Linked DNA regions of Tistrella bauzanensis. The protein of the gene in region 1 interacts with the protein of each later gene in a pairwise test. Links are inferred from orthologs where the notes say so. Each region holds a gene or a part of one and is shown on either strand. Other genes may lie near its edges.

The links.
Region 2: the proteins of IEW15_RS23205 (region 1) and IEW15_RS19900 interact in binary tests that used the Escherichia coli proteins (3 or more experiments, as listed by UniProt). The link is inferred for Tistrella bauzanensis from one-to-one orthologs.

The regions. Positions count from the first base shown.
Region 1 is NZ_BMDZ01000096.1:148-3,662, reverse strand. Bases 1-2,931 are described here. They hold IEW15_RS23205 (P-II family nitrogen regulator), read right to left. Parts: upstream 1,670-2,931; coding sequence 1,331-1,669; downstream 1-1,330. Other genes in these bases: IEW15_RS23200 (aminotransferase), read left to right, coding at 2,102-2,931; IEW15_RS23210 (hypothetical protein), read left to right, coding at 1,146-1,322; glnA (type I glutamate--ammonia ligase), read right to left, coding at 1-968. Outside these bases: more of IEW15_RS23200, read left to right, coding at 2,932-3,307. UniProt on the Escherichia coli protein: P-II indirectly controls the transcription of the glutamine synthetase gene (glnA). P-II prevents NR-II-catalyzed conversion of NR-I to NR-I-phosphate, the transcriptional activator of GlnA. When P-II is uridylylated to P-II-UMP, these events are reversed.
Region 2 is NZ_BMDZ01000060.1:28,182-31,607, reverse strand. It holds IEW15_RS19900 ([protein-PII] uridylyltransferase), read left to right. Parts: upstream 1-376; coding sequence 377-3,226; downstream 3,227-3,426. Other genes in the region: murJ (murein biosynthesis integral membrane protein MurJ), read left to right, coding at 3,293-3,426; IEW15_RS19905 (hypothetical protein), read left to right, coding at 73-273.

The DNA.
Region 1 (3,515 bases):
AGGCGCTTGTAGCTGTTGGTCGACGGGTTGGTGAAGGCATTCAGCGCCTTCGCATGCTTGATGATGCCGCCGATGTAATAGAGGCACATTTCCGACAGGTCGGCATAGCCCGACCCGGCGAAGAGGGGCTTGCCATCCCGCCAGATCGACTGGTGGGTGTGCATGCCCGAGCCGTTGTCGCCCGAGACCGGCTTCGGCATGAAGGTCACGGTCTTGCCGAAGGCATGGGCGACGTTGTGGACCACATACTTGTACTTCTGCACGCCATCGGCGGTTGCCGTCAGAGTGCCGAAGCCCGTGCCCAGCTCGTGCTGTGCGGGGGCGACCTCATGATGGTGCAGCACCGGGGTCATGCCCACGGCCTTCAGCTGCTCCAGCATCTCGCCACGAATGTCGGCTGCGCTGTCCACCGGCGGCACCGGGAAATAGCCGCCCTTGACCTTCGGACGATGGCCGGTATTGCCCTCGTCATAGCTGCGGCCGCTGTTCGAGGGCAGCTCCAGCTCGTCGACCTCGTAAGAGGCGCCGAACATGCCGACCTTGAAGCGGACATCGTCGAACAGGAAGAACTCCAGTTCGGGACCGAAATAGGCGGTGTCGCCCACGCCGGTATACTTCAGATAGGCTTCGGCACGCAGCGCGGTCGAGCGCGGATCGCGATCATAGCCCTGGCCGGTCGACGGCTCCAGCACGTCGCAGGTCACGACCAGGGTCGGCTGTGCTGCAAAGGGGTCGATGAACACGGTCGAGCAGTCGGGCATCAGGATCATGTCCGACTCGTTGATCGCCTTCCAGCCCGAGATCGACGAACCGTCGAACATCACGCCGTCGGCGAAGGTGCCCTCGTCCACCGCCTCGGCATAATAAGTGGTGTGCTGCCACTTACCGCGCGGGTCGGTGAAACGGAAATCGACAAACTTGATTTCGTTTTCTTTGATCTGTTCAAGGACAGTCTTCGCGTCCGACATTTTCTATCCTGCCTGTTGCATGGCTTGGCTGGACTGCGGTGGTCCCGGGCACTCTCTGAAACGAGACGGCACAAGGACACACCAACCGTTCGGCCCGCCGTCAGGCGTCTGCGGGGGCAGGCCGAGAACTCAAGCATAGGGCACCGTTTGTCTGCGGTGCAGGTAAATNCGACGGTGATGGCTTCATCCGCGACGGTGATGGCTTCATCCGCGACGGTGATGGCTTCATCCGCGACGGTGATGGCTTCATCCGCGACGGTGATGGCTTCATCCGCGACGGTGATGGCTTCATCCGCGACGGTGATGGCTTCATCCGCGACGGTGATGGCGGAAGCTGGCCCGGCCGTCAGGTGACGCGGGGGTCAGAGCGCGTCGTTGCCGCGCTCACCCGTGCGGATGCGGATCGCATCCTCGACCGGGGTGACAAAGATCTTGCCGTCGCCGATCCGGCCGGTATGGGCAGCCTGCTGGATGGCCTCGATCGCCCGCTCGACCTGCGCATCGCCGACCACGATCTCGATCTTCACCTTCGGGAGAAAATCGACGACATATTCGGCGCCACGGTACAGCTCGGTGTGACCCTTCTGGCGCCCGAAGCCCTTGGCCTCGGTCACGGTCATGCCCTGAAGGCCGATCTCGTGCAGCGCCTCCTTCACCTCGTCGAGCTTGAACGGCTTGATGATGGCTTCGATTTTCTTCATCTCGGCGGCTACTCTCGTCAGTCGCGCGCATGGGCCGGAACAACCGGGCCGGCCGTGGTCATGATCGCGTCGTCATGAACCGGGCGTCAAGGTCCGGGGCGGGGGTGTCGGTTGCGCGCGGTCGCGCCGTGCCGTCACCGGCAGGTGGCGCGCACCACCCACACCGACAATCGTTTGCACGGAGCGTGCCAGTTTGTCCAAGTCTCTGGTACATCATGGACAATGCCTCAAATGCCCTGAATGCAGGCCGAGACTAGCAGGATTGGTGGCTAAAAGACAGGCACAGACTGCCTAAATCACAGGCAGGGGTGCCAGCATCTGTGCAGCGCCCTTGTCGCCCCCGGTGGCTTCTGCGATCCTGCGACTTCAGGCTTTCGTCAATCCAACCGGCGATTGAAATATATCGGGTTCGGGCTTCAGCAGGAAAACACCGTGCAGTTCGCCAATCAGATCCTCTCAGGCTATGGCACAACCATCTTCACCGTGATGAGCGCGTTGGCGCAGGAACACGGCGCCGTCAATCTGGGGCAGGGCTTCCCCGATTGGGAGGGGCCGGAAGAGGTCCGCCGCATCGCGGCCGAGGGATTGATGAACGGCTATAACCAATACCCGCCGATGGCCGGTATTCCGGAGCTGCGCCGTGCGGTGGCGGCCCATGACCGCCGCTTCTATGGCATGGATGTCGATCCGATGCGCGAGGTGATCATCACCTCGGGGGCCACCGAGGCGTTGGCCGCCGCCCTGCTGGGCCTGCTCAATCCCGGCGACGAGGTGGTGCTGATCGAGCCGCTTTATGACAGCTATCTGCCGATCGTTCAGCTGGCTGGCGCTGTGCCGCGGCTGGTGCGGGTGGAGCCGCCGTTATGGGATCTGCCGCGCGCGGCGCTGGCGGCGGCATTCGGCCCCAAGACCCGTATGCTGGTGATGAATTCGCCGATGAATCCGACCGGCAAGGTGTTCAGCGATGACGATCTGGCCTTCATCGCCGATCTTGTGAAGGCGCATGACGCGATCGCGGTCTGCGACGAGGTGCATGAGCATCTGGTGTTCGACGGCCGCCGGCACACGCCGCTGATGACCCTGCCGGGGATGCGGGAGCGCACAGTCCGCATTGGCTCGGCCGGCAAGACCTTTTCGCTGACCGGCTGGAAGGTCGGCTATCTGGTGGCGGATGCGCCGATCGCGGCGGCGCTCGGTCGGGCACACCAGTTTCTCACCTTCACCACGCCGCCGAACCTGCAGCAGGCGGTGGCGCACGGGCTGTCGATGGATCGCAGCTATTTCGACGATCTGGCCGCCGGCCTGGCCGCCAAGCGCGATCTTCTGTCCGATGGCCTGCGCCGGGTGGGCTTCGATGTGCTGAAGGCGGACGGCACCTATTTCATCGGCGCCGATATCCGGCCGCTGGTCGGCGAGATGGACGATGCCGAGTTCAGCCGCCGACTGACGATCGAGGCCGGCGTCACCTGCCTGCCGTTCAGTGCCTTCTATCAGGCGGGCGATATCCGCAACTTCGTCCGCTTCTGCTTCTGCAAGCGGGAAAGCGTGCTGGAAGAGGCCGTTGGCCGTCTGGAGCGGTTCTTTGCCGCCGGTGGCTTCACCCGCGCCGATGTGCAAACTGCGGCTGTCGGCGCATAAAGCCCTTGACCGGCAGGGCCGCGGCATATTAGAGAAGCGGCACTTCGGTGGCGGGTGTAGCTCAGTTGGTTAGAGCGCCAGATTGTGGCTCTGGAGGCCGTGGGTTCAATTCCCATCACTCGCCCCATTCCCCCTCATGGGTCACCATGATGCGGACGGACTGAACCGGAGACGGTATGATGCAGACGGCGCGGCCCTGCCAGGGTTC
Region 2 (3,426 bases), on another replicon or contig:
TTACGCTATTGTTGTATATATAGCGTCAATTATGTGTAAAATTAAAATGAGCGGCGAAGGATGCGAGGCGCGATGTTCCGGTTCCAGGCAGAGGCGGCCGTGGCCCGTTCAGGGTCCGATGATGATCTGCGCCGGCGGCTTCTGGCGGCGGTGCTGGGGCTGGCGATCCTGGTCGCGGCCTTTGCCGGTGGCATGCTGGCCGGCCGGGGTGACGCGCCGGACCGGGGCGGGCTTGCTGATGTGGCGGCAGAGCTTGTGGCGGCAGGGGGCTGACGACGTCTCGCATCATGCCCATGTTGTGGGGTAGTCTGGACCGGTTCCGGTGTTTCCCCCGACCGCCGGCCCGTGCACCCCAAAGCCCGAGGCCTCGTTCCTGATGACCGCGATCCGCAACAAGCGCCAGATCATTCACCGGCGTGCCCTGATGGCCGAGATCGAGCGGCAGGTCGCAGAGACCCGCCGGCCGGTGGACGGCCTGCGCCGCGAGATCCTGGCCTTGTTGAAGGACCATCTGGCCCGCGGCCGCGCCGAGATCCGCCGCCGGTTCGACGAGGGGGCCGACGGCGCCCATGTCGTGCGCGAGAACTGCTATCTGGTCGACCAGATCGTGCGCACCCTGTTCGAGCTGGCCTATATCCATGTCTATCCGGTGGCCAACCCGACATCGGCCGACCGGCTGTGTCTGGTGGCGATCGGCGGCTATGGGCGTGGCGAGCTGGCGCCGCATTCCGACGTCGATCTGCTGTTCCTGATGCCCTATAAGCAGACCCCGCGCGGCGAGCAGGTGGCGGAATACATTCTGTATCTGCTGTGGGATCTGGGGCTGAAGGTGGGCCATGCCGTGCGGTCGGTGGATGATTGCATCGCCCGCGCCCGCGCCGACATGACCATCCGCACCAGCCTGCTGGAAAGCCGGCAACTGTGTGGCGAGATGGTGCTGTACGAGGATCTGCGCCGGCGGTTCGCCGCCGATATCATGGTCGGCACCGCCAGCGAGTTCATCGACGCCAAGCTGGGCGAGCGCGACGAACGCCACCGCCGCATGGGCGACAGCCGTTATGTGCTGGAGCCCAATGTGAAAGAGGGCAAGGGGGGCTTGCGTGACCTCCACACCCTGTTCTGGATCGCCAAATACACCTATCGGGTCCAGAACCTGTCGGACCTCGTGGAGCAGAAGGTCTTCACCGCCGGTGAATATCGCCGTTTCGCCAAGGCCCAGAACTTCCTGTGGACCGTGCGCTGCCATCTGCATTTCCTGGCCGGCCGGCCCGAGGACCGCCTGACCTTCGATGTCCAGACCGAGATCGGCCGGCTGATGGGCTATGCCGACCGGCCGGGCGCGCGCGGCGTCGAGCGGTTCATGAAGCATTACTATCTGGTCGCCAAGGACGTGGGCGACCTGACCCGCATCCTGTGTGCGGCGCTGGAAAGCGCCAATCAGCGCCAGCCCAAGATCCGCCTGCCCAGCATCCTGATGCGCCGTGAAATCGACGGCTTCCGGATCGAGGGTGGCCGGCTGACCCTGGCCAACCGTCATGAACTGGCCGAGCAGCCGATCCGCATGCTGCGGCTGTTCCGGGTGGCGCAGAGCCGCGAGATGGATGTGCATCCGCAGATCCTGCGCTGGATCACCCAGAACCTGAAATATATCGACGACGACGTCCGCGCCGATCCGGCGGCCAATCAGGTGTTCCTCGACATCCTGACCTCGCCCAAGGATCCGGAAGCGACCCTGCGCCATATGAACGAGGCCGGCGTGTTCGGCCGCTTCGTCCCCGATTTCGGCCGGGTGGTCGCCCAGACCCAGCACGACATGTATCACGTCTATACGGTCGACGAGCACACCATCCGGGCGATCGGCATCCTGTCGGGCATCGAGAAGGGTGCCTTCGGCGAGGATCTGCCGCTGGCCACCCGCATCGTTCACGACGTGCTGTCGCGGCGGGTGCTGTATATGGCGGTTCTGCTGCACGACATCGCCAAGGGCCGGGGCGGCGACCATTCGGTGCTGGGTGAAGAGGTGGCGCGCAAGCTGTGCCCGCGCGTCGGCCTGACCCCTGAGGAAACCGAAACCGTGGCCTGGCTGGTGCGCTGGCACCTGCTGATGAGTGCCGTGGCTTTCAAGCGCGACATCGAAGACCCCAAGACCGTGCTCGATTTCGCCGATCAGGTGCAGTCGATCGAGCGTCTGCGGCTGCTGACCGTGCTGACCGTGGCCGATATCCGCGCGGTCGGGCCCAATGTCTGGAACGGCTGGAAGGGAACGTTGATCCGCGAGCTGTATTATCGCGCGGCGGAACGGCTGTCGGGCGGCCATGTCGAGGGACTGAACCGGGCCGGCCGGATCGCCGCCGTGCAGGACAGGCTGCGCGAGCGGCTGGCCGACTGGGCCGAGCCCGCCTTCCGTGCCCATGTCGAGCGGATGCCCGGCTCCTATTGGCTGGCCCATGACGCCGAGGTGCTGGAACGCCATGCCCGGCTGGTGGCGCGGGCCGACCGCCAGGGGCCGGCGCCGCTGGTGATCGATGTCGCCCCTGATCAGTTCCGCTCGGTGGCGGCGATCACGGTGTATGCCCCCGACCATCACGGGCTGTTCGCCGGCGTCGCCGGCGCCATGGCGCTGGCTGGCGGCAACATCGTCGACGCCCGCATCGTCACCACCACCGATGGTATGGCGCTGGACACCTTCTGGGTGCAGGACGCCGACCGCAGCGCCTATGACGACGCGGTGCGGGTGGCGCGGATGCGCGATCTGGTGGGGCGCACGCTGTCGGGCGAGTTGCGCCCCGCCAAGGCGCTGGCCGAACGCCGCGACGGGCCGAAGCGCACCGACGTGTTCCAGGTGACGCCACGGGTGTTGATCGACAACCGTGCCAGCAACACCCAGACGGTCATCGAGGTCACCGCCCGCGACCGGTCGGGTCTGCTGTTCGCCATCACCCGCGTGCTGTCGGATCTGGCGCTGACCATTTCGTCGGCCCATGTCGCGACCTATGGCGAGCGGGCGGTCGACACCTTCTATGTCAAGGATGTCTTCGGGCTGAAGATCACCCATCAGGGCAAACTGGCGCGGATCCGCGAGGATCTGCTGGCCGCGCTGGACGCGGCCGGACCGGTGATCGAAAGCGATGGCAGCCTGCGAAGCTCGCTGATCAACGGTGCGCGCGACGACGAGGAGAGCGCGCGCGGCGATGCGGGTGGCGCGCACGGCGAAGCCGCTGAATGAGCCATCGACCGGGCCGCTGCGGATGACGCTTTCCGCGCGACCCGGTTTCGGATACACCCGCCATCCATGAGCCTGATCCGCGCCGCGGCCACTGTGGGTGGCCTGACCATGATGTCGCGCGTGCTGGGATTTGCACGCGATGTTCTCGTTGCCGGCCTGCTGGGGGCGGGCGCGTCGGCGGACGCGTTCTTCGTGGCCCA